Regions from separate parts of the Massilia paldalensis genome, predicted to be linked through region 2. Evidence: predicted binding sites of a transcription regulator. Region 2 holds the regulator's gene; each other region holds the start of a gene.
The links. The regulator LexA, encoded in region 2, represses DNA repair genes until DNA is damaged. The targets are predictions, from matches to a motif close to ACTGTATNNNNATACAGT.
Positions count from the first base shown of each region.

Region 1: imuA (translesion DNA synthesis-associated protein ImuA) is a predicted target of LexA. The motif match lies at 4,043-4,060, and genes of this name have one in related genera.
Region 3: ACI1V7_RS04900 (ATP-dependent helicase) is a predicted target of LexA. The motif match lies at 3,510-3,527, and genes of this name have one in related genera.
Region 4: ACI1V7_RS26465 (VRR-NUC domain-containing protein) is a predicted target of LexA. The motif match lies at 1,143-1,160, and genes of this name have one in related genera.

Region 1 is NZ_JBJCIU010000001.1:298,524-305,544, forward strand. It holds gene ACI1V7_RS01325 (putative Na+/H+ antiporter) at 1-1,092, opposite strand, end outside; gene ACI1V7_RS01330 (NAD(P)H-dependent oxidoreductase) at 1,187-1,966, opposite strand; gene ACI1V7_RS01335 (LysR family transcriptional regulator) at 2,052-2,960, shown strand; gene ACI1V7_RS01340 (bifunctional helix-turn-helix transcriptional regulator/GNAT family N-acetyltransferase) at 2,936-3,895, opposite strand; gene imuA (translesion DNA synthesis-associated protein ImuA) at 4,078-4,809, shown strand; gene ACI1V7_RS01350 (Y-family DNA polymerase) at 4,739-6,214, shown strand; gene ACI1V7_RS01355 (alpha/beta hydrolase family protein) at 6,514-7,021, shown strand, end outside.
Region 2 is NZ_JBJCIU010000001.1:420,199-427,219, reverse strand. It holds gene rplI (50S ribosomal protein L9) at 122-574, opposite strand; gene rpsR (30S ribosomal protein S18) at 611-901, opposite strand; gene priB (primosomal replication protein N) at 936-1,226, opposite strand; gene rpsF (30S ribosomal protein S6) at 1,251-1,634, opposite strand; gene lexA (transcriptional repressor LexA) at 1,939-2,604, shown strand; gene ACI1V7_RS01840 (tetratricopeptide repeat protein) at 2,768-3,487, opposite strand; gene ACI1V7_RS01835 (cystathionine gamma-synthase family protein) at 3,626-4,864, opposite strand; gene purF (amidophosphoribosyltransferase) at 4,912-6,435, opposite strand; gene ACI1V7_RS01825 (CvpA family protein) at 6,489-6,977, opposite strand; gene ACI1V7_RS01820 (SPOR domain-containing protein) at 7,014-7,021, opposite strand, start outside.
Region 3 is NZ_JBJCIU010000001.1:1,087,144-1,094,164, reverse strand. It holds gene ACI1V7_RS04915 (phosphohydrolase) at 1-153, shown strand, start outside; gene ACI1V7_RS04910 (SIR2 family NAD-dependent protein deacylase) at 150-968, shown strand; gene ACI1V7_RS04905 (hypothetical protein) at 1,125-1,247, shown strand; gene ACI1V7_RS04900 (ATP-dependent helicase) at 1,348-3,486, opposite strand; gene ACI1V7_RS04895 (hypothetical protein) at 3,871-4,089, opposite strand; gene ACI1V7_RS04890 (hypothetical protein) at 4,326-4,547, shown strand; gene fghA (S-formylglutathione hydrolase) at 4,669-5,511, shown strand; gene ACI1V7_RS04880 (Hsp20/alpha crystallin family protein) at 5,748-6,218, shown strand; gene ACI1V7_RS04875 (phosphoribosyltransferase) at 6,278-6,937, shown strand.
Region 4 is NZ_JBJCIU010000009.1:39,966-46,986, forward strand. It holds gene ACI1V7_RS26455 (M15 family metallopeptidase) at 1-100, opposite strand, end outside; gene ACI1V7_RS26460 (hypothetical protein) at 157-1,023, shown strand; gene ACI1V7_RS26465 (VRR-NUC domain-containing protein) at 1,199-2,863, shown strand; gene ACI1V7_RS26470 (ATP-dependent DNA helicase) at 2,860-5,172, shown strand; gene ACI1V7_RS26475 (LytR/AlgR family response regulator transcription factor) at 5,153-5,896, opposite strand; gene ACI1V7_RS26480 (sensor histidine kinase) at 5,897-6,988, opposite strand; gene ACI1V7_RS26485 (LiaI-LiaF-like domain-containing protein) at 7,013-7,021, opposite strand, start outside.

The DNA.
Region 1 (7,021 bases), 120 kb from region 2:
GCCGGCCACCAGCATGTATTTCTCGTGCTCGGACAGGCCCGTGATCAGGGACCCCAGGTAGGTCAGGGCGGCGTTGTCCGTGATGGCCGTCAGGCCCAGCGCGCCGAAGAACAGCGCGGTCGCATCGAGGCTGGAGACCACGGGCTGCAGCCACCATTGCTGCATGCCGCCCAGGACCACGAGGCCGGCCAGGAAGAAGGCGACCAGCAGCGCTTCCTTCAGCACCAGCGGATCCTGGTAGCGCTGGTAAGCCTGGGTGAAGCCGAGGAACAGCAGGAACAGGCCGAGGAACAGCACCGGATGGTGCGCCAGCAGGACCACGGCGGCCAGGAAGCCCAGGTGGATGCAGGCGACCAGCGGCGGCACCGGCACCGCCGACTCGCCTTCCACGGACACGTCGAGGGGACGCAGGTGGGGGCGCAGCAGCAGCGTGATCACGGTGGCGTTGACCAGCACCGCGACCAGCGCGCGCCAGCCGATGTGGGTGAGCATGTACATGCTGTCCCAGCCCCATGGTCCGGCCACCATCAGCACGGGCGGCGCGGCATAGGCGGTGAGGGTGCCGCCGATCGAGACGTTCACGAACAGCACGCCCAGCGCGCCGTACTTCCATTTCTCCGGCATGCCGGGCCGGAACACGGACGGCGCCAGCATCAGCGCCGCCAGCGTCATCGCGGCCGGTTCCGTGATCAGCGAGCCGGCCAGCGGCAGCAGCGCGAGTCCGAGCCAGGTCTGCGCGACCTCGGCGCGCGCCGGCGCCAGGCGCGCCAGCAGGCGCACCAGCGCGCGCGCCGTCTCCAGCACGGGCCGCGAGGCCGCGATGACCATCACGACGAACACGAACAGCGGTTCCGTGTAGTGGCGCGATTCGACGTAGTCGACGGCAGCGGCCCCGCCATCGACGACGGCCATGAACGCCACCAGCACGAAGGCCCAGAAGCCGAACACCACCTCCACCTCGCCCAGCAGGTGGAACAGGCCGGCGTGGCGCGGGCTGCGGTGCGCCAGCACTTCGAAGAAATGGGTGGAAAAGGTGTGGAGCAGGGCCAGCGCGAACAGGACCAGGCCGATGGTCTGCATGGTCGTGGTCATCGGGCGCTTCCGTGCGGGGCGTGCAGCGTCATCGTGAGGTGCCTGTAAAGCGAACAGGCACCATTATTTCATTTTTCTTCGTGCAGGGCGGTCCTCATGCGGTGCGCAGGTGCGCGCGCACGCCTGTCACGCCGGGCGCGACGTCGTCGGCCAGCAGGTGGCGGTCCGGATAGTCGCCGCCGTTCTGGGTGCGATAGGGGATGGGCGCATCGTCGAACAGCCCGCGCATGCGCGCCGCCAGGCCGGCCTTGGCCCGCTCCACGCCGGCGGCGTCGATGCGGCCGGTGTCGTACACGGCATGCGTGGGCAGCACCTCCATGCCGGGAAAGAACAGGGTGCCGTGGGTGATCGGGAACAGCAGCTCGTCGAGCTGGCCGTTGATGCCGCGCGCCGCATAGTCGCTGGCCGGACCTCCCACGGTCACCGACAGCATGGCGCGCTTGCCGGCCAGGCCGCCCTCGCCGTAGCGGTAGCGATTGCCGGCGCCCTGGTAGCCGTAGGCCAGGCCGAAGGCGAACACGCGCTCGATCCAGCCCTTCATGATGGCGGGCATGCCGAACCACCACAGCGGGAACTGGAACACGACGGCGTCGGCGGCGAGCAGCTTGGCCTGCTCGGCGCGGATGTCGTCCGGCTGCGTGCCGGTGCGGAAGGCGTGGCCCGATTCCTCGACGAAGGACAGGCGCGCCGGGTCGAGGCGGTCCGGGAAGTCGTGGGCGTCGTAGACGGCTTTCCATCCCAGCGCGTACAGGTCGGACTGCAGCACTTCGTGGCCCTGGCTGCGCAGGGCCGTGCGCGCCGCACCGGCCAGTTGCGCGGTGAGGGAGGCCGGATCGGGATGGGCGTGGACGATCAGGACGGTCTTGGTATTCATGGCATCTCCTTGCGTGGAACCATGATTGTCGGACCGGCCGGCAAGCCCGGGAATGGCCGCCGGCTTTTGGGGTAGTATCCAAAAAATGGATATCAACCGCATCGACTTCAACCTGCTGGCGACCCTGGAGGCGCTGCTGGCCGAGCGCAGCGTGAGCCGCGCCGCCGCGCGCCTGGGCCTGAGTCAGCCGGCCCTGAGCGCCCAGCTGGCGCGCCTGCGCACGATGTTCGGCGACCGCTTGTTCATTCCCACCCACCGCGGCATGACGCCCACGCCGGTGGCCCTCCAGCTGCAGGCGCCGCTGGGCGCCGCGCTGGCGCGCCTGCGCGAGGTGGTCGCGTCCGCGCGCGTCTTCGATCCGGCCCGCGACGCGTTCACGGTGCGCATCGCTGCCTCCGACTACGTGCAGGCGGCGCTGCTGCTCGACTTCGCGCTGGTGCTGCGCGCGGAAGCGCCGGGCGTGCGGATCGCGCTGCTGCCCGCCAACGATACGCGCCTGGCGGGACAGATGGAGCGGGGCGAGGTCGACCTGGCCCTGCTCACGCCCGAGTACATCGCCGACACGCTGCGTTCGCGCCCCCTGTTCGAGGAGCGCTATGCCTTGATCGCGCGCCGCGGCCACCCGGCGCTGCGCCGCAAGCTCGACGTGCGGCGCTTCTGCGAACTCGATCACGTGATGGTCTCGCCGCGCGGCGGCGGTTTCACGACGCCCGTCGACGACGTGCTCGACGCCATGGGCCTGCGGCGCCGCGTGGTGCTGTCGGCATCGACCTTCCAGTCCGTGCTGGAGCTGGTCGCGCGCTCGGACCTGGTCGCCCTGGTGCCGGGCCGGCTGGCGGATGCGCGCGGCGCCAACCTGCGCGTGCTGGCGCCGCCGCTCGAGGTGGCCGGCTTCGCGATCCGCATGGCCTGGCACGACCGCGACCATGGCGACGTGGCGCAGCGCTGGGTGCGGGAGCGGCTGGCCGCCTACGCGGAGACGGCGCGGCGATAGCGCATCGCGACATTGCACCGCTCGTAGCGCGCACCGTAGCGGGCCATGATGCCGGCATCGTGCTGGAAGCCCAGCTTCTCGTACAGGTGCACGGCGGCGGCGCACTTGGCGTTGCTGAGCAGGTAGAGCGGGTCGGCCTGCAGGGACATGGCGCGCGCGATGACGGCTTCCAGCAGGAACTCGCCGGCCTTCAAACCGCGCGCCGATGCGCGCACGCCCATCTTGGTCAGCTCGAAGCTGGTGGGACCGGTCTTCTGCAGCGCGCAGGTGCCGACGATGCCCAGCCCCCGGGCTTCGACGAACAGGATGACGCCGCCGGCGTCGATGATCTTTGCGCGTGGATTCTCCAGCACCTCGCGGTCGGTGGCTTCGAGGCGGAACATGGCGTTGATCCACTCGGCATTGATGTCGTGAAAATGGACGGCCAGATCGTCGCTGTATTCGCGGATCGTGAGCGTGGCGTTGTCCGTGCGGGCGGCCAGCACGTCGATGGGGGTCGCGTCGAGGGCCGCTTCGATGGCGGCGAGCTGCGCCATGAAAGCGTCGCCGCGCTCCCCCAGCAGGGTGCGCACTGCATCGCCCACCTGGGGAAAGACATACAGACGGGCGCGCGCCAGCACGGCGCTGCCTTGCGGCGTCAGCGAGATCGTGCGCTGGCGCTGGTCCTCGCCCTGTTGCGACTGGACCAGGCCCAGCTCGATCAACTGGCCGACGCCGCGCGTGATGCCGGGCTGGCTGACGCCGATGGCCTGCGCCAGCTGGCCGACGGTCAGCGGCTGCGCTTCCAGCGCCGTCAGCAGGGGCATGTGGGCCGGCTGCACCGGCAGGCCGGCATCGGCGGCGACCTTGGCGGCGCCCGCCTGCATGCGTTCGCCCAGGCGCTTCAGCCTGCTGCCCAGGAAAGTGGGGCCCAGCTCTCTCAACAGATCGGTCATGGCTTGTCCTCGCTAATTACATAACACGGTATATAACACTATATGAATTAAGTGTGCGCGCTGTCAAGCGACAGCCGGCCGGCTACTTTGCATCCCGTTTTGCGGCATACCAAAAGATAAACCTTGCCAAAACCTGATGAGACTAGTACTGTATGTTTATACAGTATTTCTCTGCATCAAACATGAATTGCTCAGACTCAACATCTGCGGCGCCGGAATCCTTGCATCCGTCGCTCTGGCTCGCCTCGCAGCTCGCGCGTGCCAGTACGCACTGCATCGATACCGGCCACCCCTTGTTGTCGTCCCAGTTGCCCGGCGGCGGCTGGCCGACGGGAACGCTCATCGACCTGATGCTGCAGCAGCCCGGCATCGGCGAAATGCGGCTGCTGCGTCCGGCGCTGGAGCAAGTCGCCGCGCGCCGCATCGTGCTGCTGCAGCCGCCGCATCCGCCGCAGGCGCTGGCGCTGGCGGCGCTGGGGGTGCCGCCCTCGCAACTGATCTGGCTGCGCACCAGCCGCACGGCCGATACCCTGTGGGCGGCCGAACAGGTGCTGCGCAGCGGCAGTTGCGGGGCGCTGCTGTTCTGGCAGAGCCAGCACCTGCGCGGCGAGAACCTGCGCCGGCTGCACCTGGCCGCGCAAGCCGGAGAGACCCTGTTCTTCATGATGCGTCCGCTGACTGCCGGCCACGACGCGTCGCCGGCGCCGCTGCGCCTGGCCTTGCGGCCGCAGGCGGGCGGCATCGAGATCGACTTCGTCAAACGCCGCGGACCGCAGCGCGATGCGCCGCTGTTCCTGCCCCTGGGCTTGCCCTTGCCCCTCACCACTTACCTGCAACAACGCCATGCGTCTCTGGATCGGTCTGCACCTGCCCCGGTTGCCGCTCGAGGTCTTCGCTCCGAGCTGGTCCACTGACGCCGGCAGCGTCGTGCTCGAACAGGAGCGCGTGCTGGTGGCGTCGACCCTTGCCCAGGCGGGCGGCATCCGCACCGGCATGCGCCGCGGCGGCGTGCTGATGCTGCTGCCCGATGCCCGGCTGCACGAACGCGCCCCGTTGCTGGAAGCGGAAGCGCGCAACGCGGTGGCCATGGCGCTGTTGCAGTACACGCCGCAGGTGGCGGAAAGCGAGGAGTCGACCCTGTTGATGGACGTCGGCGCCAGCCTGCGCCTGTTCGGCGGCGTGCGCGCGCTGTGCCGGCGCGTGTCTGCCAACGTGAAGGCACTGGGTTTTTCCGCCTCGCTGGCCTGCGCCCCCACGGCGCGCGGCGCCTGGCTGCTGGCACGGGCGAGGGCGGGACGCGTGCTCAAGATGGCGTCGCTGCTGCGCCGCCTCGACCGCCAGGCCCTGCTGCTGGCCCCGCCCGCGCGGCCCTATGCCTCCTGGTTCGAGGGCATCGGCTGCGCCACGCTGGGAGAATTGCGCAGGCTGCCGCGCCCCGGCCTGCAACGCCGCTGCGGGCGCGAACTGCTCGACCTCGTCGATGCCGCCTATGGCCTCTCTCCCGAGCTGCACGAATGGATCGCGCCGCCCGAGACGTTCGACGCGCGCCTGGAATTATTCGACCGTATCGACGATGCCGAATTGCTGCTGGAGGGCAGCAAGCGCCTGCTGCTGCAACTGACGGGCTGGCTGTGCGCGCGCCAGCTTGCGGTGGAACGCATCACCCTGAAGCTGGAGCACGAGCGCGGGCGGGTGGCGCGTCCGCCCACCTGCGTGGAGGTGGCGCTGGCCGAACCGGCCTGGCGCGACGAGCACTTGATCCGCCTGCTGCGGGAGCGGCTGGCCAAGCTGGTGCTGGACGCGCCCGTGATCGGCCTCGGGCTGGAGGCGCAGCAGGTGCAGCCGATGGCGCCGCCGAACGCGTCGCTCTTCCCCGAGCCGGGCGGCACCGAGGAAGACCGCATGCGCATGCTGGAACTGCTGGTGGCGCGCCTGGGCCCGGACAATGTGCTGCAGCCGCTGCCGAACGCCGACTACCGGCCCGAGGCAGCGAACGCCTGGGTGCCGGTGCAGCAGAAGGTGAGGGAAGCGGCACGCAACGCGCGCATGCCGCCCGACGTGATGAGCCTGCCGCGTCCGACCTGGCTGCTGGCCAAGCCGATCGCCCTGCTGATGCGCGACCACCGGCCGTTCTACGGCTCGCCCCTGAAGATGGCATCGACGCCGGAACGCATCGAGGCGGGCTGGTGGAACGGCCCGCAGACGCGCGACTACTTCATCGCCGAAGGGCAGGACCACACGCTGTACTGGGTGTACCGCGAGCGCCTGGGCAGCGACGACGGGGAGCCGCGCTGGTTCCTGCACGGGCTGTTCGGCTAGGGGTGTCTGGCTGATTTCTTTCGCTGGCAGCGAGACCGTCGACCCCGCGAAGGCAGGGGCCCAAGCTCGTCGCGCCGCCGCGCCCGCAAGCCAGCCCGGCCGCGCGCCAGCGAACGGCCGGCGAGCCAGTCCCACAGCAGGGCGGGGGCAATGGGGCAGGGGCTGCGGCATGCTGCAACATCGTCATCGACATTCCTTTCCTCCGGCTCTGCATGACCCTTTCGGACGGCCGGCGGCCAAAGTCCGCCAAACGCGTTAGCATAGCGGCATCATCGCCAAGCAATCGTACCAGAGGACCCATGCTCACCGAACGCATCGACTTCCCCGGCCCGCACGGGAAAATCTCCGCCAAGCTGGACGCGCCGGACGGCACCCCGCGCGCCTACGGCATCTTCGCCCACTGCTTCACCTGCAGCAAGGACGTGCTGGCCGCGACCCGCGTCGCCCAAGGCCTGGCCGCCCACGGCGTGGCCGTGCTGCGCTTCGACTTCGCCGGGCTGGGCGCCAGCGCGGGCGATTTCGCCGATACCAATTTCTCGTCCAACGTCCAGGACCTGGTCACGGCGGCCGACTTCCTGCGCGCGAAGTTCGCCGCGCCGAAACTCCTGATCGGCCACAGCCTGGGCGGCGCCGCCGTGCTGGCCGCCGCCCACCGCGTGCCCGAAGCGCAGGCCGTCGTCACGATCGCCGCGCCCAGCGATCCGCACTACGTCGTCGACAACCTGCTGTCCGAGCACCTCGACACGATCACCAAGCTGGGCGAGGCGCGCGTGCGCCTGGCCGGCCGCAACTTCAACATCCGCCGCC
Region 2 (7,021 bases):
CATTATACCCGTTCCCTATCGGCCGCTGAAATGATTGGTGAGTTTTAGAAGGTTTTTACGTGTTGTAAAAAAGAAAAAGCCGGGCGAACCCGGCTTTTTCGTTCATTCTCTAAAGAATGATTTAGGCAGCTTCGCCCACGACCGAGATCGTGACATCGACGACGACGTCGGTGTGCAGCGCGACGGCAACCGGGTGCTCGCCGGTAGTCTTCAGCGGACCGGTCGGCAGGCGCACTTGCGCCTTTTCGACGGCGAAACCTTGCTTGCTCAGCGCTTCGGCGATGTCGAAGTTGGTCACGGAACCGAACAGGCGGCCATCGACGCCGGCTTTCTGGGCGATGGTGATGGTCATGCCGTTCAGCTTGTCGCCCTGGCCTTGAGCGGCTGCCAGCTTCTCGGCAGCTGCCTTTTCCAGTTCGGCGCGCTTGACTTCGAATTCGGCGACGGCGGCTTGGGTAGCGCGGCGGGCCATTTTTTGCGGGATCAGGAAGTTACGTGCGTAACCGTCCTTGACCTTGACGACGTCGCCCAGATTGCCGACGTTGACGACTTTTTCCAGCAGGATGACTTGCATATTATTCTCCAGGTTCTCTAGCTACACGGACCGCAATTAAGCGTTGTGCAGGTCGGTGTACGGCAGCAGGGCCAGGTAACGGGCACGCTTGATGGCGGTGTCCACTTGACGCTGGTAGTGCGCCTTGGTGCCGGTCAGGCGAGCCGGCATGATCTTGCCGTTTTCCTGGACGAAGTCCTTCAGGGTGTCGACGTCCTTGTAATCAACCTGTTCCACGCCAGCGGCGGTGAAGCGGCAGAATTTCTTGCGCTTGAACAGCGGGTTCTGCTGTTTGCGCTTCAGTTTTTCTTTAGCTTTGTTTTTGTCGAACTTTTTACCGAATGCCATTTTTGGCTCCTGTATCTAAAAACGTGCCGATGAATTAGGCGGCACTGAAATCAATGATGTGAAACACCAGCGTCTTGCTGTGACGGCTTTTCCTGGCCAGGAATCCCGTGAAGCGGTACATCGCGCCCAGTTCGGCATTGGCGAATCGTCCGGAGATCTCGCCCGCGGCCAGCGCGGGAATCTCGAACTCGACTTGCCGGGCAATCCGCGCTTCGGTCTGGGTCGAACCGTGTTGCAACAGTCCGCCGACGATGGGAATGCCTGCCGGGGTATAGCGCAGGATGTCGCGTTCCAGGATGCTTGCGACCAGCGACAGCTCGTTCACTGCAGGGTGGTGCTCCCGCGCGACTTAGGCGGCGGCGGCCGGAGCGGCGGCCTGCTCGGCGCGGTGGCTCTTGGCTGCGTCTTCGCGCTGGACCGACTTCATCATCGGCGACGGTGCGGTTTCGGCCTTCTTCATCTTCACGGTCAGGTGACGCAGCACGGCATCATTGAACTTGAATGCGGTTTCCAGCTCGACCAGGGTCTCGTTGTCGCACTCGATGTTCATGCAGATGTAGTGTGCCTTCGGCAGCTTCTGGATCTGGTAAGCCATTTGACGACGGCCCCAATCTTCGACGCGGTGGATGTTGCCGCCGCGCGAGGTGACCGTGGTCTTGTAGCGTTCGATCATCGCCGGGACCTGTTCGCTCTGGTCCGGGTGGACGATAAACACGATTTCATAATGACGCATGAAACACTCCTTAAGGACGTTTAAACAAATGCCCACCTCGGCGTCAAGACGAGTGTGGGAAGGGGAAAGCCCAACATTATAACCGTAAAAACGTCAAGACCTCAATCGCTTTGTCGCCGCTGCCGCCCCGCCCGCCCCTCGCGCCCGGCGGCGCCTGCGCAAAAAAAGCGCGTTTCCCTCTTGCGCCAGACGCAATACTGTACAAAAATACAGTCTGATCTCATACCGGCAATGGGTTGCGCCCGCTTGTGCTTGTCAGCGTCGCGGTGCCACATTGCGTTTCTCGTAATAACCAGACAAAACCATGCTTAAGCTCACCGCACGGCAAGAACAGATCCTCAACCTGATCAAGGAAGCGATCGACAATACCGGTTTCCCGCCGACCCGCGCCGAAATCGCCCAGGAGCTTGGCTTCCGCTCGGCCAACGCGGCCGAAGAACACCTGCAAGCACTGGCGCGCAAGGGCGCCATCGAAATCTCGCCCGGCACCTCGCGCGGCATCCGCCTGGTCGGCGCCGCCGCGCCGGCCGCAGCGGCCAAGGTCGACGTGCCCCCGATGGCGGTGCCCTTCCTGCCGTCCTCGCTGATGTCGCTGCCCCTGGTCGGCCGCGTGGCCGCCGGTTCGCCGATCCTGGCCCAGGAACACGTCGAGGCGACCTACTCCGTCGACCCGGCGATGTTCTCCGCCAAGCCGGACTTCCTGCTGAAGGTCAAGGGCTGGTCGATGCGCGATGCCGGCATCTGCGACGGCGACTACCTGGCCGTCAAGAAGGTCGACAGCGCCAAGAACGGCCAGATCGTGGTCGCCCGCATCGGCGAGGAAGTCACCGTCAAGCGCTACCGCAAGACGGGCAGCACCATCGAACTGCTGCCGGAAAACCCGGACTTCTCCGTCATCACCGTCGATCCGCAGAACGACGAGTTCGCGCTGGAAGGCCTGGCCGTCGGCCTGATGCGTTCCTGGCACTGACCGCCTGCCGCCGGTTGCCGACGGCAGGAATACGTCGCCCCGGCGCAGGCCGGGGCCCAGGTTTGACGCGTTTCGACAGCGTAAAGAAATTGGGCCCCTGCCTGCGCCGGGGCGACGGTTTTTCTGCTCACAACTTGCGTCAGACAGGCAGACAGCCAGCGGGTCAGTTCTTGGCCTCCGGCGGCGGCGCGTTCTTGACCATCTCGTTGTGCTCGGCCACATAGGCCTCGGTGGCCGTGCGCCACGCCGTGAAATCGGCCACGACCATCTTGCCGCTGACCTGCGTATCCTCGGACACGCGCTCGCCCACTTCCTTCAGGTGCGTCGTGGCGCTGTCCATCTCGTCCTTGGTCAGCAGCTTGGCGATGTCGTCCGGGATGCGCTTGGTCAGCGGCAGCTCGCCGTTCAGGTAGGTGACGAAGCGGTTGTGGCAATCCTGCCAGGCCTTCATGCGCGCGCTGTAGCGGTCGATTTCCTCGTTCACCTTGGACATGGCCGGGAAGCGCGGCGCCGGGCAACGGTAGTCGCCCGTACGCAAATCCGAGCCATCGTATTTGGCGATCCAGTAGTCGATGTCGGCGCGGCGCGCCTTGCGCTGCTTGATCAGCTCCAGCGACGCGGCAGCCACGGCATTGCCGCGCGACGCCGCCTTGGCGAACCATTCGGTCGCCTTGTCCATGTCGACGGTCCCCGCTTCGCCATAGAAATACATCTCGCCCAGGTGCTGCTGGGCCGTCACGTTGCCGGCATTGGCCAGCTTCGTGTACTTCTGCAACGCTTCGGGATAGGCTTTCTTGGCGAACAGGGCGTCGGCATCGGCCAGTTCATCGGCGAGGGCGGCGCTGCTGCACAGGAGTGCGGCACAGAACAGGAAGGTCTTCATCTCGTGGGCTGGGAGGTGAGTGCGTCAAAGAAATAGCGGTGCCGAGATCATAACCCCGGCGCCGCCCTTCCTCAACCGCCGGGGCCGCCCTGCCCCGCATCTTTACGCCGCTTTACCACACGGCGCGCGTGCCGGCGCTCAGGCGTCCAGCGCCTCGCCGAAATCGGCCAGCAGGTCGGCCGTGTCCTCGATGCCCACCGACACGCGGATCAGCGATTCGGCGATGCCCATGCTGGCGCGGCGCTCGGCGCCCATCTCGAAGAAGATCGTGTGCGCGACGGGAATGACCAGAGTGCGGGTGTCGCCCAGGTTACTGGCCGGGATGGCGATTTTCAAACGGTTCAGGTAGTCGAAGCAATCGATGCCATCCTTGAGCTCGAAGGAGAACAGCGAGCCGTACGCGCGGAACAGCGTGCTCGCCAGGGCGTGCTGCGGATGCGAGGGCAGGCCCGGGTAGTGCACGGCCGCCACGCGCGGATCCGCTTCCAGCATCCGCGCCAGCGCCAGCGCATTGGCGCAGGTGCGCTCCATGCGCAGGGCCAGCGTCTCGGCGCCGACGGCGATGTGGTGGGCCGCTTCCGGCGCCAGCGATGCGCCGAAATCGCGCAGCGACTTGGCGCGCAGCTGGGCCATGCCCTGGGCCGCAGCCGGCTGCTTGCGGAAGTTGTCGGCGATGTTCGGATACGCGCTCCAGTCGAACAGGCCCGTGTCGGTGAGCGCGCCGCCCAGCGCCATGCCGTGGCCGCCGATCGACTTGGTCAGCGAATTGACGACAAGGCCGGCCCCTACCGCCTTCGGGCGGAACAGGTAGGGCGTGGTCATCGTGTTGTCGACCACGTACAGGATGCCGCGCGCGCGGCACAGTTCGCCGATGCGGGCCAGGTCGGCGATCTGGGTGCGCGGGTTGGCGATCGTCTCGACGAACACGAGGCGGGTGTTCGGCTTCAGGGCCGCTTCCACGTTGGCGACGTCGGTCGCGTCAACGAAGGACACCTCGGTCCCCTGCCCCGCCACCGTGTTCCACAGGCTGTTGGTATTCCCGAACAGGAAGGACGAGGACACGACGTGGTCGCCGTCGCGCAGCAGCGCCTGCGCCAGCGCGCCGATCGCGGCCATGCCGGTGGCAAAGCACAGCGTGGCGACGCCGTCTTCCATCTTGCTGATCTTGTCTTCCAGGGCCGACACGGTCGGGTTGCCCTGGCGGCCGTAGCGGAAGCCCGGCTCCTTGCCCTGGAACACGGAAGCGAGCTGGCGCGCGTCCGTGTAGCCGAAGGCAACCGAGGTGTGGATGGGCTTGTGCAGCGAATTCTGCTCGATCGGCTTGCGGCGGTCGTTGTGCAGGATGGTGGTCGTGAAACCGGTTTGTTTGGTGCTCATGTTCTGGATGCTACAAAATGAAAAGGGCGCCAGCGGCGCCCAGGAACTTATTCGGCGGCGACGGCTGGATTCAGGTTCAGCTGCGTGCGCACGATATCGTCCGACGATTTACCCGAGGACTGGTGGCGGTGGTTCTCCAGCCTGTCCAGGTAGGCCGGCGTGATGTCGCCCGTGATGTAGACGCCGTCGAAGCACGAAGCCTCGACGCTGGTCAGCGCCGGGTTGACGTCCATGATGGACTTCTTCAGCGCGTCCAGGTCCTGGTACACCAGGCGGTCCGCGGTGATCTCGCGGCAGACTTCCTCGACGGTGCGGCCGTGGGCGATCAGCTCGTCGCGGGTCGGCATGTCGATGCCGTACACGTTCGGGTACAGCACCGGCGGCGCGGCCGAGGCAAAGAACACTTTATTGGCGCCCGATTCGCGCGCCATCTGCACGATCTCGCGGCTGGTGGTGCCGCGCACGATGGAGTCGTCGACGAGCAGCACATTCTTGCCCTTGAACTCGGACGGGATCGCGTTGAGCTTCTGGCGCACCGACTTCTTGCGCATCGCCTGGCCCGGCATGATGAAGGTGCGGCCGACGTAGCGGTTCTTGATGAAGCCTTCGCGGTATTCGACGCCGAGCTTCAAGGCCAGCTGGATCGCGGCCGGGCGCGAGGAATCCGGGATCGGCATGACGACGTCGATCTCTTCGACGGGGATTTCCTTGCGAATCTTGTCGGCCAGGTATTCGCCCATCTTGAGGCGGGTCGCGTACACGGAGGCGCCGTCGATCACGGAGTCCGGACGGGCCAGGTACACGTACTCGAACGCGCAGGGGTTCAGCGACGGATTCTCGGCGCACTGGCGGGTGTGCAGGCGGCTCTCGCTGTCGACCCAGATCGCCTCGCCCGGCGCGATGTCGCGCACGAAGCGGAAGCCCAGGCCTTCCAGCGCGACGGATTCGCTGGCGACCAGGTATTCGGGGCCGTTCGGGGTCTCGTTGATGCCCAGGCACAGCGGGCGGATGCCGAACGGGTCGCGGAAGGCCAGCAGGCCGTGGCCGGCGATCTGGGCGATCACGGCATAGGCGCCGCGTACGCGGCGATGCACGTTGGCGACGGCCTTGAACACGGCTTCCGCATCCAGCGAATAGCCGTCGGCGGCGGTCTGGATCTCGTGGGCCAGCACGTTCAGCAGCACTTCGGAGTCGGAACCCGTGTTGACGTGGCGGCGGTCGATACGGAACAGCTCGTCCTTCAGCTGTTCCTGGTTGGTCAGGTTGCCGTTGTGGGCCAGCGTGATGCCGAACGGGGCATTCACGTAGAACGGCTGCGCTTCCTCTTCGCTCGAGGAGCCGGCGGTCGGGTAGCGGCAATGGCCGATACCGGAATTGCCCATCAGCGAACGCATGTTACGGGTGCGGAACACGTCGCGCACCAGGCCGTTGGCCTTGTACATCGAGAACATGCTGCTGTGATTGGTTGCAATGCCCGCCGCATCCTGACCGCGATGCTGCAACAGCAACAAAGCATCATATAACAGCTGGTTGACGGGGGCTTGCGAGACGACGCCGACGATGCCACACATGGTGTGCTCCTAAACTAGACAAAGGAATTGCTAAAGCGATACAGCGGGAACAGCTAATACTGCACGTGCTGCGCGAAGGCAGCAGGCAAGAAAGGCTTGACCGTGCGCGCCCCCGTTTCCGCCATGGGAGAGAGCAGCGCGTTTTTCCAGAAATCCTGCTGGGGAATCGATGTCATCCCACACAATATGACGCCGGCCAACACGATTACAATGCCCCGGCCCAGTCCGAACAGGCCACCCAGGCCACGGTCCGCGAGCGACAGGCCGGAAGCCTCGATCAGCGCGCCGATGGCCAGCGACAGCAGGCCCATCAATACGCGCACGCCGAGGAACAGTGCAATGAAGGCAACGATCAGGCGCAATGCCTCGCCCGGAACTACCGATGGTAGCATGGGCGCCAGCTTCGCGCCGAATGCATTGGCGACGACGAAGGCCGCGATCCAGCCCACCAGCGACAGGATTTCCTTGACCAGGCCGCGCATCGTGCTGATGACGACCGACGAGACGAGGATGAACAGGACGATGTAGTCGAAGATCGTCACGGGGCTCTGCGTTCGGCTTCGCTGCGTTATCCGGCATCAGACCG
Region 3 (7,021 bases), 670 kb from region 2:
AAGATCCGCTCCAAGGTGCTGGAACGCGATCCGCTCGCCGATGCCTACGGCTGCCGGCCGTGGGAGCCGTGGCCGCCGCTCGTCGCGGCCGAACGCTTCCTGGCCGAGCTGGAGCGCCTGCAGCGCAGGATCGACGCGGAGGAAGGACCGTGAGCGTGGACGCCGCCATCGCCCGCGCCGCCGCGCTGCTGCGCGATGCCGACGCGCTCCTGGTCGGCGCGGGCGCCGGCATGGGCGTCGATTCCGGCTTGCCCGACTTTCGCGGCGACCACGGGTTCTGGCGCGCCTATCCGCCACTGGCGCGGCTCGGCATCCGTTTCGTCGAGATGGCCAACCCGCGCCACTTCGCGGCGAATCCGGAACTGGCCTGGGGCTTCTACGGCCACCGCCTCGCGCTGTACCGCGACACCGTGCCGCACGAAGGCTTCGCCATCCTGCGCGCACTGGGCGAGCGCCTGGCGCACGGCGCCTTCGTCTTCACGAGCAACGTCGACGGCCAGTTCCAGCGTGCCGGCTTCGATCCGCTGCGCCTCGTGGAATGCCACGGTTCGATCCACCACCTGCAATGCACGCGGCCGTGCAGCGGCGCCATCTGGCCGGCGGACGGGGTACGGCCCGCGATCGATCCGGCCACCTGCCTGATGGCGCCGCCGCTGCCCACCTGCCCGCACTGTGGCGCGCTGGCCCGCCCCAACATCCTGATGTTCGGCGACGGCGCCTGGCTCGACACCCGCACGGAGGCCCAGTACGCACGCCTGGCGTCCTGGGGCGGCGCGGCACGCCGCCTGGTGGTGATGGAACTGGGGGCCGGCAGCGACGTCCCCTCCGTGCGGCGCCTGTGCGAAGCGCAGGATGCGCCCCTCATCCGCGTCAATCCGCGCGAGCCGGACGTGGCGCCGCGTGCCGGCGTCGGCATCGCGGCGGGCGCGCTCGACGCCCTGCGGCGGCTGCGCGACGCGCTGCCCTGAGCGACGCCGCTGGGAGCGACGGACTGTCAGGAAACCGGCCCCAGTCGATGCGGTCGTTGCCTGTCTGCAAATCCTCGACCGGCACACACAAAAATGCGCTAAGGCATTGATTCCAATCGATTTATTCCAATATCCACAAGAAATGTGGATAACTGTGTGGACAAGCCCCTCTTGACAAACGCGGAGCGCAGCAGCCGTGCGGGTTTCAACAAAATGCCCAAGGAACAGGCAAAAAATAAGCCCTTGGAAATCAATGACTTGGTCGTGCACCGCTTTTGAACAGTGCGTGACTATAGGGCAAATTCCTACAAAAACGACACAACGGGGATAACTCGGCGAACGTGGCAGGAATTCCGGGGATCCCGCTGTCTTCTTCGCATTATTTCCATGCATTGCGCGCGCGCTCGCGCACCATCATCCTGACGCTGTCCGGCATCGGCTTGCGGCTTTGCGGCGTATCGGCATTCATCCATACGCATTCCTCGAAATGCTTCAGCATGGCCGGGGCGATGAAGCGCGTGCGCTGGGCGTACACGTGGCGGTCGCCCATCTGGGCCTGCTGCTTGATGAAGAAGCGGTTGGGCACCACCAGATGCAGGTGCTCCTTGGCGCGCGTCATGGCGACATACAGCAGGCGCCGTTCTTCCTCGATGTCTTCCGCGCTGCCCGTCGCCATGTCGGACGGGATGCAGCCGTCGACGACGTTCAGCACGTGCACGGCCTTCCACTCCTGGCCCTTGGCCGAATGGATCGTCGACAGGATCAGGTAGTCGTCGTCCAGCAGCGGCGGTCCGGCGCGGTCGCTGGTGGCGTCGGGCGGATCGAGCGTCAGCTCGGTCAGGAACGCTTCGCGCGAACCGTAGCCGCCGGCCAGCGCCGCCAGCTGCTCGAGGTCGGCGGCGCGCACGGACGCGTCGTCGTACAGGCGTTCCAGGTGCGGCAGGTACCAGTCCTTGACGAGCTCGGCGTCCAGCGGCCAGCGCAGGCCGGACGCGCGCAGGGTCCGGAACAGCGCGGCGAACTGGTCCCACTCGGCCTGGGCCCGGGCCGGCGCGGCGAAGGCGGCCACGGCATCGGCAGGTTCCGGCGCGGCGGCCACGGCATCGAGGAGGCGCGCCGCTGTGGCCGGGCCAATGCCGGGAATGAGCTGCACGACGCGAAAGCCCGCCAGGCGGCCGCTCGGGTTCTGGGCGAAGCGCAGCACCGCCAGCATGTCCTTGATATGGGCCGCTTCCAGGAATTTCAGGCCGCCGAACTTCACGAACGGCACGTTGCGCCGGACCAGTTCCAGCTCCAGCGCCGCGCTGTGGCTGGCGGCGCGGAACAGCACGGCCTGCTGGGTCAGCTTGGTGCCCTGCTCGCGCTGCTCCAGCACGCGGTTGCAGACCCAGCGCGCCTGTTCGGCCTCGTCCGGGATCAGCACCAGTTGCGGCTTGCCGCTCGCGACCCGGTCCGTCCACAGCGTCTTCGCATGGCGCTCCAGCGCCGCCGCGATCACGGCATTCGACGCGTCCAGGATCGGCTGGGTGGAACGGTAGTTGCGGTCCAGCGTGACCGTCAACGCCGGCTGGCTGAACTGCTTCGGGAAGTCGAGGATGTTGCGTACCGTGGCGCCGCGGAAGGAATAGATGGCCTGGGCATCGTCGCCGACCACGACCACGCCCCTGCCGTCCGGCTTCATGCCCTGGATGATGGCCGCCTGCAGCCGGTTGGTGTCCTGGTATTCGTCGACCAGCACGTGGTCGAACAGCGCGCCCAGTTCCGGACCCAGCTCGGGATCGGATGCCATTTCGGCCCAGAACAGCAGCAGGTCGTCGTAGTCGAGCACGTTCTGCTCCTGCTTGGCGTCGACGTATGCGCCGAACAGGCGCTTGAGCTGTTCCTCCCACTCGCTGCACCAGGGAAAGGTCGATTGCAGCACATCGGCGAGCGGCTCGCGGCTGTTGACAACGCGCGAATAGATCGCCAGGCAGGTCCCCTTCAGCGGAAAGCGCTTCTGGCCCGCCGCGGCGCCCAGGCCGATCTCCTGGCGCACCAGGCCCATCATGTCTTCGGAATCGGCGCGGTCGTGGATCGTGAACGACGCTTCCAGGCCGATGCGGCCGGCATACTCGCGCAGCAGGCGCGCCCCGATGGCGTGGAAGGTGCCGGCCCACGGCAGGCTGGCGAACGACTGGCTCGACGTCTTGAAAATGCGCTGCAGCACGCCGGCCGCGCGCTGCCCCATCTCGTTCGCCGCGCGCCGCGAGAACGTCAGCAGCAGGATGCGCTGCGGATCGGCGCCCGTCTGGATCAGGCGCGCCACCCGGTGCGCCAGCGTATTGGTCTTGCCCGAACCGGCGCCGGCAACGACCAGCAGCGGCCGCGGCGCCGCGGCGCCGATGTCGTGGTCGACGGCGGCGCGCTGGGCCGCGTTCAGGCTGGCATAGGGATCGTCGTCCCGTGCGGTGGACGAAGGGGGCGAAGCGGACGCAGAAGACGACGGCGGCGCGGCGATGGCGGAAGCGGTAGCGGACATGGACAAGCCGGAAAGATGGCTCAACTGTACATTTATCCAGTGTGCTTGCGCAAGTGCAATCTCGGCGGCCCATTGCGCCAGTGTCGCGAAACGGCATCAGACCAGGCGCAGTGCGGTCGGGGCCGTTTTCGCCAAGTCGATGATTTTTATTGCATTGATCAGATATCCACAAAAACTGTGAATAAGCTTGTGGAAAAACACCCTCTTGACATCGCAAAACCAAGCTGGGATGCGGCTTTCAACAAGTTGCCCGTTGCGCGAGCAGTTTGCAAGCCGCGCAAAATCAAGGGTTTACGATGTCAAGCGAAACACGGATGAAATAATTATGCAAGATGAAAACAGGAAATTTTTGTGTATAACCTTGGCCGACGCGCGCCTCCGGGCTCAGGCATACCAGGCACGCCTGCGCCCCGGCTCGGTCAGCACGCGTTCGATGACGTCGTTGCCGACGTCCTGGGAACGCAGGTATTCGACGGCCGTCATCGTATTGCTGCGTTGCTGAAGGGCAATGCCGAGATCGACGATCTCGGTGCGCTGGTCGTCGCGACGCTGGTAAGGAATACTGACGTGGTCGTCGTCTTGATCGAGGATATCTTGATTCATCTCAGTTCCTGACTTTGATGGAGGATAAGGGTTTGACTGCTCAGTGTTGCTGCTTTACGAGTATTTCCCAGGATGACTGAAAGTCAAGGCCAAATTTCGCACTGCACGATGACAAGCGCGTGACAAGCGCGGGACAAGCCATCACATGCGCCCGCAAGCCGGCCGGCCGCGTGCGCCGCCGCCGCGCCGCCCATCCTAGAATGGCTTCGTCATCCATTCTTCCCAGCGAGGCTTCCGTGAGTACCGACAGCAACCGCGCCAACCCGGCCGACTACCACCATCCCGTCACCCCCGCCGCCCCCGACCTGAAACCGGGCGACGAAGCCCAGCCGGGCACGCCCGGTGCCGCCGAGGACCTGTGCGAAACCTGCGGCGGCAGCGGCAAGCTGGCCGGCGGCAAGACCTGTCCCGAGTGCGAAGGCACGGGACGCGTCATGCGCGGCATCGGCGGCGGCTGACGTTTCCCTACCCTGAGGCTGCGCAATGCCGACGCCATGCCCGGGCTGCCGAGCTGGCAGGCCCGGCGTGGAACGGGCATACTTGCGGTTTCGTTCATCCAGCGCATTTGCGGATTCCACCATGCTCGAACTCCTCAGCGAACACGCCTGCTTCGGCGGCGTCCAGCGTTTCTACAAATTCTATTCCGCCGCCATCGGCCTGCCGATGCGCTTCTCGGTATACCTGCCGCCCGGCGCCGAGGGCAAGCGCCTGCCCGTGCTGTTCTACCTCGCCGGCCTCACCTGTACCGAAGAGACCTTCATGATCAAGGCCGGCGCCCAGCGCGTGGCGGCCGAGGAAGGCCTGATCCTGGTGACGCCGGATACCAGCCCACGCGGCGCCGGCGTGCCCGGCGAGACGGACGCCTGGGACTTCGGCGTGGGCGCCGGCTTCTACGTGGACGCCGTGCAGGAGCCGTGGTCCACGCACTACCGCATGTACAGCCACATCCTGGAACTGCGCCGGCTCGTGCCGGAAGCGCTGCCGGCCGATGCCGAGCGCGTCGGCATCTTCGGCCACTCGATGGGCGGCCATGGCGCGCTGATGCTGGCGCTGCGCAACCCGGACCTGTTCCGCTCCGTCTCCGCGTTCGCGCCGATCGCCGCGCCCATGCGCTGCCCGTGGGGCCAGAAAGCCTTCGGCGGCTATCTCGGCGGCGACCAGGCCGCATGGCGCGCCTACGATGCGAGCGCGTTGATGGCCGACAGCGGCACGGCACCCTTCCCCAAGGGCATCCTCATCGACCAGGGCCTGGCCGACAAGTTCCTCGCCGAGCAGCTGCATCCGGAAGCGTTCGAGCAGGCCTGCCAGGCCGTCGGCCAGCCCCTCACGCTGCGCCGCCATCCCGGCTACGACCACGGCTATTACTTCATCTCGACCTTCGTCGACGACCACCTGCGCTTCCACCGCCGCAACCTCGGCTGAGCGCTTCCACGTCCCATCCCTGCAATGGACCGGCGCCACGGCGCCGGATTCCCCGCTCTCGTCCGCTGGCTGGCGCGCGTCAATGATCTCTTCCCGGCCCCGCGCACGAATGGCGGCGGCGCTTGCATTCGGCCTGTCCCGGTCCTATAAATGCGATGGCGGCGCCGTCATTCCACCGGCCGCCGTTGCATCCCGTCGTGTCATCCCTTCATGTCATCCTTTACGAGGAGCGCATCATGAACCTGATCAGGAGGACCAATGCCCCGCTGACGCCGTTCCGGCCGGGCTCGATGGAAGACCAGTTCGGCCGCATGGTCGAAAGCATGTTCCAGGACTTTTTCGCGCCGCTCGCGCACGGCGCCGCCTGGGCCGGCGAAGGCGTGGGCATGCCGCGGCTCGACGTGACCGAGCACGATGGCGCATTCGAAGTGCGTGCCGACCTGCCGGGCGTGCGCAAGGAAGACGTGAAGGTCGCGATCGACGGCCAGCGCGTGACGATCGAAGGCGAATGCCAGCAGGCAAACGAACAGCGCCAGGGCGAACAGGTGGTGTACGCTGAACGCGCGACGCGCCGCTACCAGCGCACCTTCACGCTTCCCGCCGAGGTCGACGATGCGGCAGCCGAAGCGAAGCTCGAGAACGGCGTGCTGATGCTGACGCTGCTGAAGAAGGCAGGCGGCGCGGCGCGCCGGCTGACCGTCCAGTAGCACGGAGGCCCGCCGGCACAGGGTCGACAACGCAGGGACGGCGAGGCAGGGACGGCAACATGGCGGACATCCACGGCTTCAAGGACCGCCGCGAAGCGGGCGGATTGCTGGCCGCACCGCTCGCCGAATACGCCGGCCGGGACGACGTGCTGGTCCTCGCGCTGCCGCGCGGCGGCGTGCCGGTCGCCTTCGCCCTCGCGCAGCGCCTCGGCGTCGCGCTGGACATCCTGGTCGTGCGCAAGCTGGGCATGCCGCACCACCCGGAGCTGGCGATGGGCGCCATCGGCAGCGGCGGCGTGACTGTGCTGCAGCCGGGCGTGCCCGGCGTGATGGGCGTAACGCAGGACGACGTGGACGGCGTGGCAGCGCGCGAGCGGGCGGAACTGGCACGGCGCGAAAAGGCCTACCGCGGCGACCGCCCGCCGCTGGCGCTGGCGGGTCGCAGCGCCATCCTGGTCGACGACGGCGTGGCTACCGGCGCGAGCATGCTGGCCGCCATCGACGTCGCGCGCCGCCTGGGGCCGCGCGAGCTGGTGGTGGCGGTCCCGGTGGCGCCGCCGGACACGCTGCAGGACCTGGCGCCGCGCGTCGACGCGCTCGTGTGCCTGCTGGCGCCGCCACGCTTTCGCGCCGTCGGGCAGTGGTACGAGCGCTTCGACCAGACGAGCGACGCCGAAGTACAGGATCTGCTGGGAGCGGCCTGGCGCGCCCCTTCCTGACCTGTCAGGAGCGTGCGACCACGGACAACGAGCAGAACCACCGACGAACATCGACGATAAGCGACGACAAGCGACGAGGACCGA
Region 4 (7,021 bases), on a different contig from region 2:
CGAGGAATTGCAGCAGCGACGCCCGCCCGGCCGGGAACACGACCAGGCCGATGACGCTGCAGGCCAGGCAAAAGTAGAGGAACACGAGGAAGATCAGCATCGCTTTCTCCGCATTGTTTCTAATTGGAATTAATTTCCAATCTTAGGAGTAACGCGGTGCGCCCTACAGATGAAAATCAACCCGGCTCCAGGCGTCCCAACCTGATGTCCTCGTCGCGCCGCGCCAATGGCGAAATCAGCATCCTGGCCATGCTCGACGGCCAGTCGCGCCGTTCGCTGGCGCGGCGCTTCCCCCGCATGCCCGCGCTGCTGGCCTATGCGGCCGCCGGCACGGCCGCATGCACGCTGGTCGGCGTGCTGGCCTGGCTGGCGCACGACGGCATGGACCGGTCCGCAGGCAAGGACACCGACGGCAACACGATGACCGTCGCGCAAGCCCCGTCCACGCCGGCAAGCACGGACGCGGAGGCGGCGACGCAAGCGGCCGCTCCCGACGAAGCCCTTTCACGCGCGCCGGCGCCCGCCACAGCCGACGTCGATGCCCCCCTCCCAACCGGAACCGCCGCCATCGTCGATGCGCTGAATACCGACATGCCCCCACCGGACACGCCTACGGCAGCCGATGCCCTGCCGGCACCAGCCGCACCAGCCGCACGACCGCTGCCGACGGTGGCCAGCGTGCCCGCATCGCCGTCTGCCTTGGCCGCGGGCGCCGACACCGGCAAAGCGGGAGCAATGGCGGCAACGCCACCGACACGCAGCCATGGTCCGAAGGGCGCCGCCGTTCGCCCCCTCGCCGTCGTCCGGCCCGTCCAGGCGCCCGTGCGCACCGGCACGCCGCTTAAACCCAAACGCAACGCGGCGCCGACCAAGCTGGCAGCCCCCGCCGTCGACATGGACGTCGCCCTGATCACGGCCATCATCCAGCACGCCGGCCGACCGCTCGACGCGACCGGCGCCGAGCATGCCGACGCGACCTGCGCCGGCAAGCCTTGCGGCCCGCGGATGCCGGAACAACCGTGAACGGCCGACGCATCCGCGCTCGTCGGCATTGACGTTCCGATAAGGCGTGCGGCCAGCCGCGCGCCAAAAACGACGTCCGGCGCCAAAACCGCTGGGCGCGACCCGCCTGCCACGGCTATACTGTACAAAGATACAGTTGGCACGGATTTGACGAAGATTTAGGCGGCGGCGAGGCATGATCAGGGTTCTGGAAAACGAGTTTTATTACCTGGACAACTTCCAGCGCGTGCTGGACTGGATTGCCGAGCGTTATGCCGACCTGCTGGTCGACGAGGAGCACGCGTTCATCGCCGCCTTCCCCACCCTGCCCCAGGCGGCGCGCGCGCTCTTCGTGCGCCTCGTGATGCGCAAGGGCACGCTGTTCCGTGCCAGCAAACTCAACTACGCCGAGATCGGCTGCCCCGTCGAGGCGGCGCACGCGCTGCTGCCCACCGGCTGGATCGAATGCGATCCGACGGTCGACATCGACGAACTGTTCGACCTGCTGGTCAAGCCGGAACTTGCGGCGGCGTTTGCGCTGGACGGTGCGATCAAGAACGCGCGCAAGGCCGACCAGCTCGAAGCGCTGCGCCTCGATCCGCGCCACGCCGAGGCGCGGCCGTTCTCGCGCTGGTTCGCCGCCAGTTCCGACCTGGCGCTGCGCCTGCTCGTGCAGCCCCTGTGCGACCGCCTGCGCCTGCTCTTCTTCGGCAACCTGAGCCAGGACTGGACCGAGTTCGTGCTGTCCGACCTGGGCCTGTTCCGCTACGAGAAAGTCGAGTTCTCGCCCGCGTCGCGGGGTTTCCGCACGCGCAGCGACATCGAGCACTACCTGCGCCTGCACGCCTGCAAGGAGCGCTATTACGCGGGCGAGCCGGCCGCCGAGATCCTGCCGGACCTGGTGGCCGCGCTGCCCGCCGGCGGCTTCGACAACCCCTGGCTGGACAGCCGGCGCGAGCGCCTGATGTTCCAGCTCGGCCAGCTGTTCGAGAAGGAAAAGGACTGGGAGCGGGCGCACGCCGTGTATGCCGACTGCCGCTATCCGGGCGCGCGCGGCCGGGCGATCCGCGTGCTGGAAAAGCACGAGAAGTTCGACGCCGCCTATGCCCTGTTCGAAGTGGCCCGGTCCGCGCCGGAAAGCGACGCCGAGCGCCAGCACCTGCTGCGCATCGGCCCGCGCCTGGCGCGCAAGCTGGGCCACCCGAAAAGCCCGGCGCGGCGCGCGACGCCCGTCGAGCGGCTCGACCTGGTGCTGCCGCCCTCCAACGACATGCGCGTCGAAGGCGTCGTGCTGGAACACCTGTGGCGCGACGAGGCGCCCGTGTTCTACGTCGAGAACGCGCTCGCGAACACGCTGTTCGGCCTGCTGTGCTGGAAGGCCGTGTTCGCCGCGATTCCCGGCGCCTTCTTCCATCCGTTCCACCGCGGCCCGGCGGACCTGTTCAGCGCCGACTTCCAGCGCCGCCGCCAGGCCGAGTTCGACGCCTGCCTGGCCATGCTGGACGATGGCAGCCACCGCGCCGCGATCCTCGCCACGCATGCCGAAAAGGCGGGGCTGCAGTCGCCGTTCGTGTCCTGGGAATGGCTCGGGCGCGACGTCATCGAGCTGGCGCTGGACTGCATCCCGGCCGCGCACCTGAAGCTGTGGTTCCGCCGCATCCTCGATGACGTGCGCGACAACCGCACGGGCTTTCCCGACCTGATCCAGTTCTGGCCCGGGGAACGACGCTACTGCATGATCGAAGTGAAGGGCCCGGGCGACCGCCTGCAGGACAACCAGTTGCGCTGGATCGACTATTGCGCCGCCCACGGCATGCCCGTCACCGTCTGCTACCTGCAGTGGGAGCGCGCGGCGGCATGAGCGACACCCTCATGCAGCAACAGCGCCGATACAGCGTGGCGGTACGCGCGCTGTGCGAATTCACCGCCAAGCAGGGCGACCTCGACCTGCGCTTCACGCCCTCGCCGACGGCTCAGGAAGGCATCCAGGGCCATGCGATCGTGGCCGCCCGGCGCGACGACAACTACCGCAGCGAGGTCGCCCTCGAAGGCAGCTACGGTCCGCTGCACGTGCGCGGCCGCGCCGACGGCTACGACCCGGACAAGAACCTGGTCGAGGAAGTGAAAACCTACCGCGGCCAGCTCTCCAGCATCCCCGCCAACCACCGCCACCTGCACTGGGCCCAGCTGCGCGTCTACGGCCACCTGCTGTGCGAACAGCTCAACCTCCCCGCCGTCAACCTGGCCCTCGTGTACTTCGACATCGGCAGCCAGCAAGAGACGTCGTTCAGCGAAATGCGCACGCGCGAGGAACTGGCCGCCCTGTTCGCTGACCAGTGCGAGCGCTTCACCGCGTGGGCCGAACAGGAACTGGCGCACCGCGCGACGCGCGACGCGGCGCTGGACGCGATGCGCTTTCCCCACGCGGACTTCCGCCCCGGCCAGCGCCAGCTCGCCGAAGCCGTGTTCCGCGCCAATGCCGGCAAGCGCTGCCTGCTGGCGCAGGCGCCGACCGGCATCGGCAAGACCATCGGCACGCTGTTCCCCGTGCTGAAGGCGGCGCCGAAGCAGGAACTGGATAAACTGTTCTTCCTGGCCGCCAAGACCCCGGGCCGCCAGCTGGCGCTGGACGCCGCCGCCACGCTGAAGCGGGGCGCCGCGCTGCCGCTGCGGGTGCTGGAACTGTCCGCGCGCGACAAGGCCTGCGAGCATCCGGACAAGGCCTGCCATGGCGACGCCTGCCCGCTGGCCAAGGGTTTCTATGACCGCCTGCCCGCCGCCCGCGCGGCAGCGCTGGACGCGCCCCTGCTCGACCGCGCCACGCTGCGCGAGATCGGCCTGGCGCGCGACGTCTGCCCCTACTACCTGGGCAGCGAGATGACGCGCTGGAGCGACGCCATCGTCGGCGACTACAATTACTGGTTCGACGGCGGCGCCATGCTGTACAACCTGGCGCAGGCCAACGGCTGGCGCGTCAGCGTGCTGGCCGACGAGGCGCACAACCTGGTGTCGCGCGCGCGCGGCATGTACAGCGCCAGCCTGGAGCGGGCATCGCTGCGGGCCGCGCGCGCGGTGGCGCCGCCCGTCGTCGCGAAAGTGCTGGAAAAGCTGGGGCGGGCCTGGACCGGCGTGAGCAAGGAGGCGCCGCTGCCCTACCAAGTGCTGGACAAGATCCCGCCCAAGTTCACGGACATCCTGGCCACGGCCGTCAGCGCCATCACGGAACACCTGGCCGAGCAGGCGGTGCCGCTCGACCCGGCGCTGCAGGAGTTCTATTTCGACGCGCTGCAGTTCGCGCGCCTGGCGGAGTCGTTCGGGCCGCACTCGCTGTTCGACCTGACGCGCGCGGACGAACGCGATACGGTGCTGTGCATCCGCAACGTGATCCCCGCCCCCTTCCTCGGCCCGCGCTTCGCGTTCGCCCACGCGACGACGCTGTTCTCGGCCACGCTCAGCCCGTGGAATTATTTCGCCGACCTGCTGGGCATGCCGGAGACGACGGCCTGGATCGACGTCGACTCGCCGTTCCGCGCGAGCCAGCTGGACGTGCACGTGGCGCGCGGCATCTCCACGCGCTACCAGCAGCGCGCCGCCTCGCTGGGACCGATCGCGGACCTGATGGGCCGCCAGTACGCGCAGGCACCCGGCAACTACCTCGCCTTCTTTTCCAGCTTCGACTACCTGCAGCAGGCGCTGGCGCGCTTCGAACGCGAGCATCCGGACATCCCCACGTGGACGCAGGCGCGCCGCATGAGCGAACCGGAACGGGCCGACTTCCTGGCGCGCTTCGTCCCCGGCGGCCGCGGCATCGGCTTCGCCGTGCTGGGCGGGTCATTCGGCGAAGGCGTCGACCTGCCGGGGGACCGCCTGATCGGCGCCTTCGTCGCCACGCTCGGCCTGCCGCAAGTGAATCCCGTCAACGAACAGGTCAAGCTGCGCATGGACGAACTGTTCGGCGCCGGCTACGACTACACGTACCTGTATCCGGGCATGCAGAAGGTCGTGCAGGCGGCCGGCCGCGTGATCCGCACGGAACAGGACCGCGGCACCGTGTGGCTGATCGACGACCGCTTCGCCCGCCCCGAGGTGCAGGCGCTGCTGCCGGCCTGGTGGCACATGGGTGCCGATGGAAATGGCGGGGCCGGTCTGCCTAGCGCAGCAGCTCCCTGAGCTTCTGGTAGCCGCTGCGGCTGATGGGGACGCGCGCGTCACCCGCAAGGAGCGCGCAGTGCCCGTCCTTGCCGGACGGCTCGATGCGCACGATCGCGTCTAGGCGGACGATGTAGGAACGGTGCACGCGCAGGAAAGCCTGGGCATCGAGCTGTTCCTCCAGCTCGGCCAGCCGCTGGTTCTTGAGCCAGCGCCGCCCGCCGGCGCAGATGGCCACGTAGTCGTCCTGCGCCTCGATGTAGTCGACCTGCCCGGCCGGGATCACGTGCACGCGCGCGCCGTCGCGCACGACGATGCGTTCGAGGCTGCCGTGGCGGATGCGCGCCTGCCCCGTGAGCGCCTCGATGGGCTGCTGCGAGGATGCGCGCGGCACGCGCAGGCGTTCGCGCGCATGCGTCAGCGCCGCGTCCAGGCGCGCGGGCGGGAACGGCTTCAACAGGTAGTCGATCGCATGCACCTCGAAGGCGCGCAGCGCGAACTGGTCGTAGGCGGTGACGAACACGTAATGCACCTTGCCGCCCGCCAGCTCGGCCACCTCGAAGCCGTCCAGGCGCGGCATCTGGATGTCGAGGAAGACGAGGTCCGGCGCCAGCTCGGCGATCGCCTTGACGGCCTCGAAGCCGTTCTCGCATTCGCCGACGATTTCCACGTCCGCATGCGCGCCCAGGTATTCGCGCAGCAGCGCGCGCGCCAGGTGTTCGTCGTCCACGATCAGTACCCGCATTCAGGCCTCTTCCATCGTCGTTGCGCCATGCGGTGCGGTCTGCGCCGGCAGCGCCAGCTCGACCACGAACCGCCCCTCTTCCATGCCCCAGCGCGCACCGGCCTCGTCGCCATAGCTGGCGGCCAGCCGCTGGCGCACGTTGTCCAGGCCCAGTCCCGTCCCGCGGCTTCCGGCGGCGGCACCTTCCTGGTCGACGTCGTTCTCGACGCGGATGCGCAGCAGCGCACCGGCGCGGCGCGCCTCGACCCGGATCAGGCCCGGGCCGATCATCTGGCCGATGCCGTGCTTGATCGCGTTCTCGACGAGCGGCTGCAGCAGCATCGGGGGCAGCAGGCAGGCGGTCGCATCGTCGTCGACGGCGGCCTCGAAGCGCAGGCGCGCGCCGAAGCGCACCTGCTCGATCGCCAGGAAGTGTCGCACCAGCTGCATTTCCGTGTCCAGCGCGACCTTGCGGTCCGCGTGCAGGCCCAGGCTGTGGCGGAAGAAATCGGCCAGCTGCTGCGTCATCGCGCGTGCCGCGGCCGGGTCCAGCGCCGTCAGCGCGCTGATCGAATTGAGGCTGTTGAACAGGAAGTGGGGATCGATCCGGGCGCGCAGCATGCGCAGTTCGGCGTCGCGCGCCGCCAGCATCATCTGCAGGCGCTGGGTCTCGAGCAGGCGCACGCGCTCGGACTCGATCATCAGGTAGTTGACGGCGGCGGACAGGCCGTACAGCAGCACGCCCAGCCCGAACATCGACACGATCAGCGGCGCATTCAGGACCAGCCCGCCGGACGGTCCCAGCGCATCCAGCACGCCGTTCCAGGCGGCGCCGATCGCGCACCACAGCGCCGCCGCGCAGGCCGCCGTCGCGCCGATGCCGGCGGCGATCGCCAGCGGATGCTTCTGCCCCAGCGGATAGGCGCGGCACACGTAGTAGGCCGAGAACCCCGTGCCCACCGCGTACGCCAGCACCAGCGGCACGACGAACGGCAGGCTCGCCCCCCAGCCGGCGCCGCCCGCCGCCAGCATGCCGGCGAACAGCAGGCCAAGCAGCAGCCAGGCCAGTAGGTAAAGCCGCGCCGCGCGCCAGCTGGAAAAGACGCCCTGCATCCGTTCCGCGCCCCCGGTTCCCGACTAGTTCCG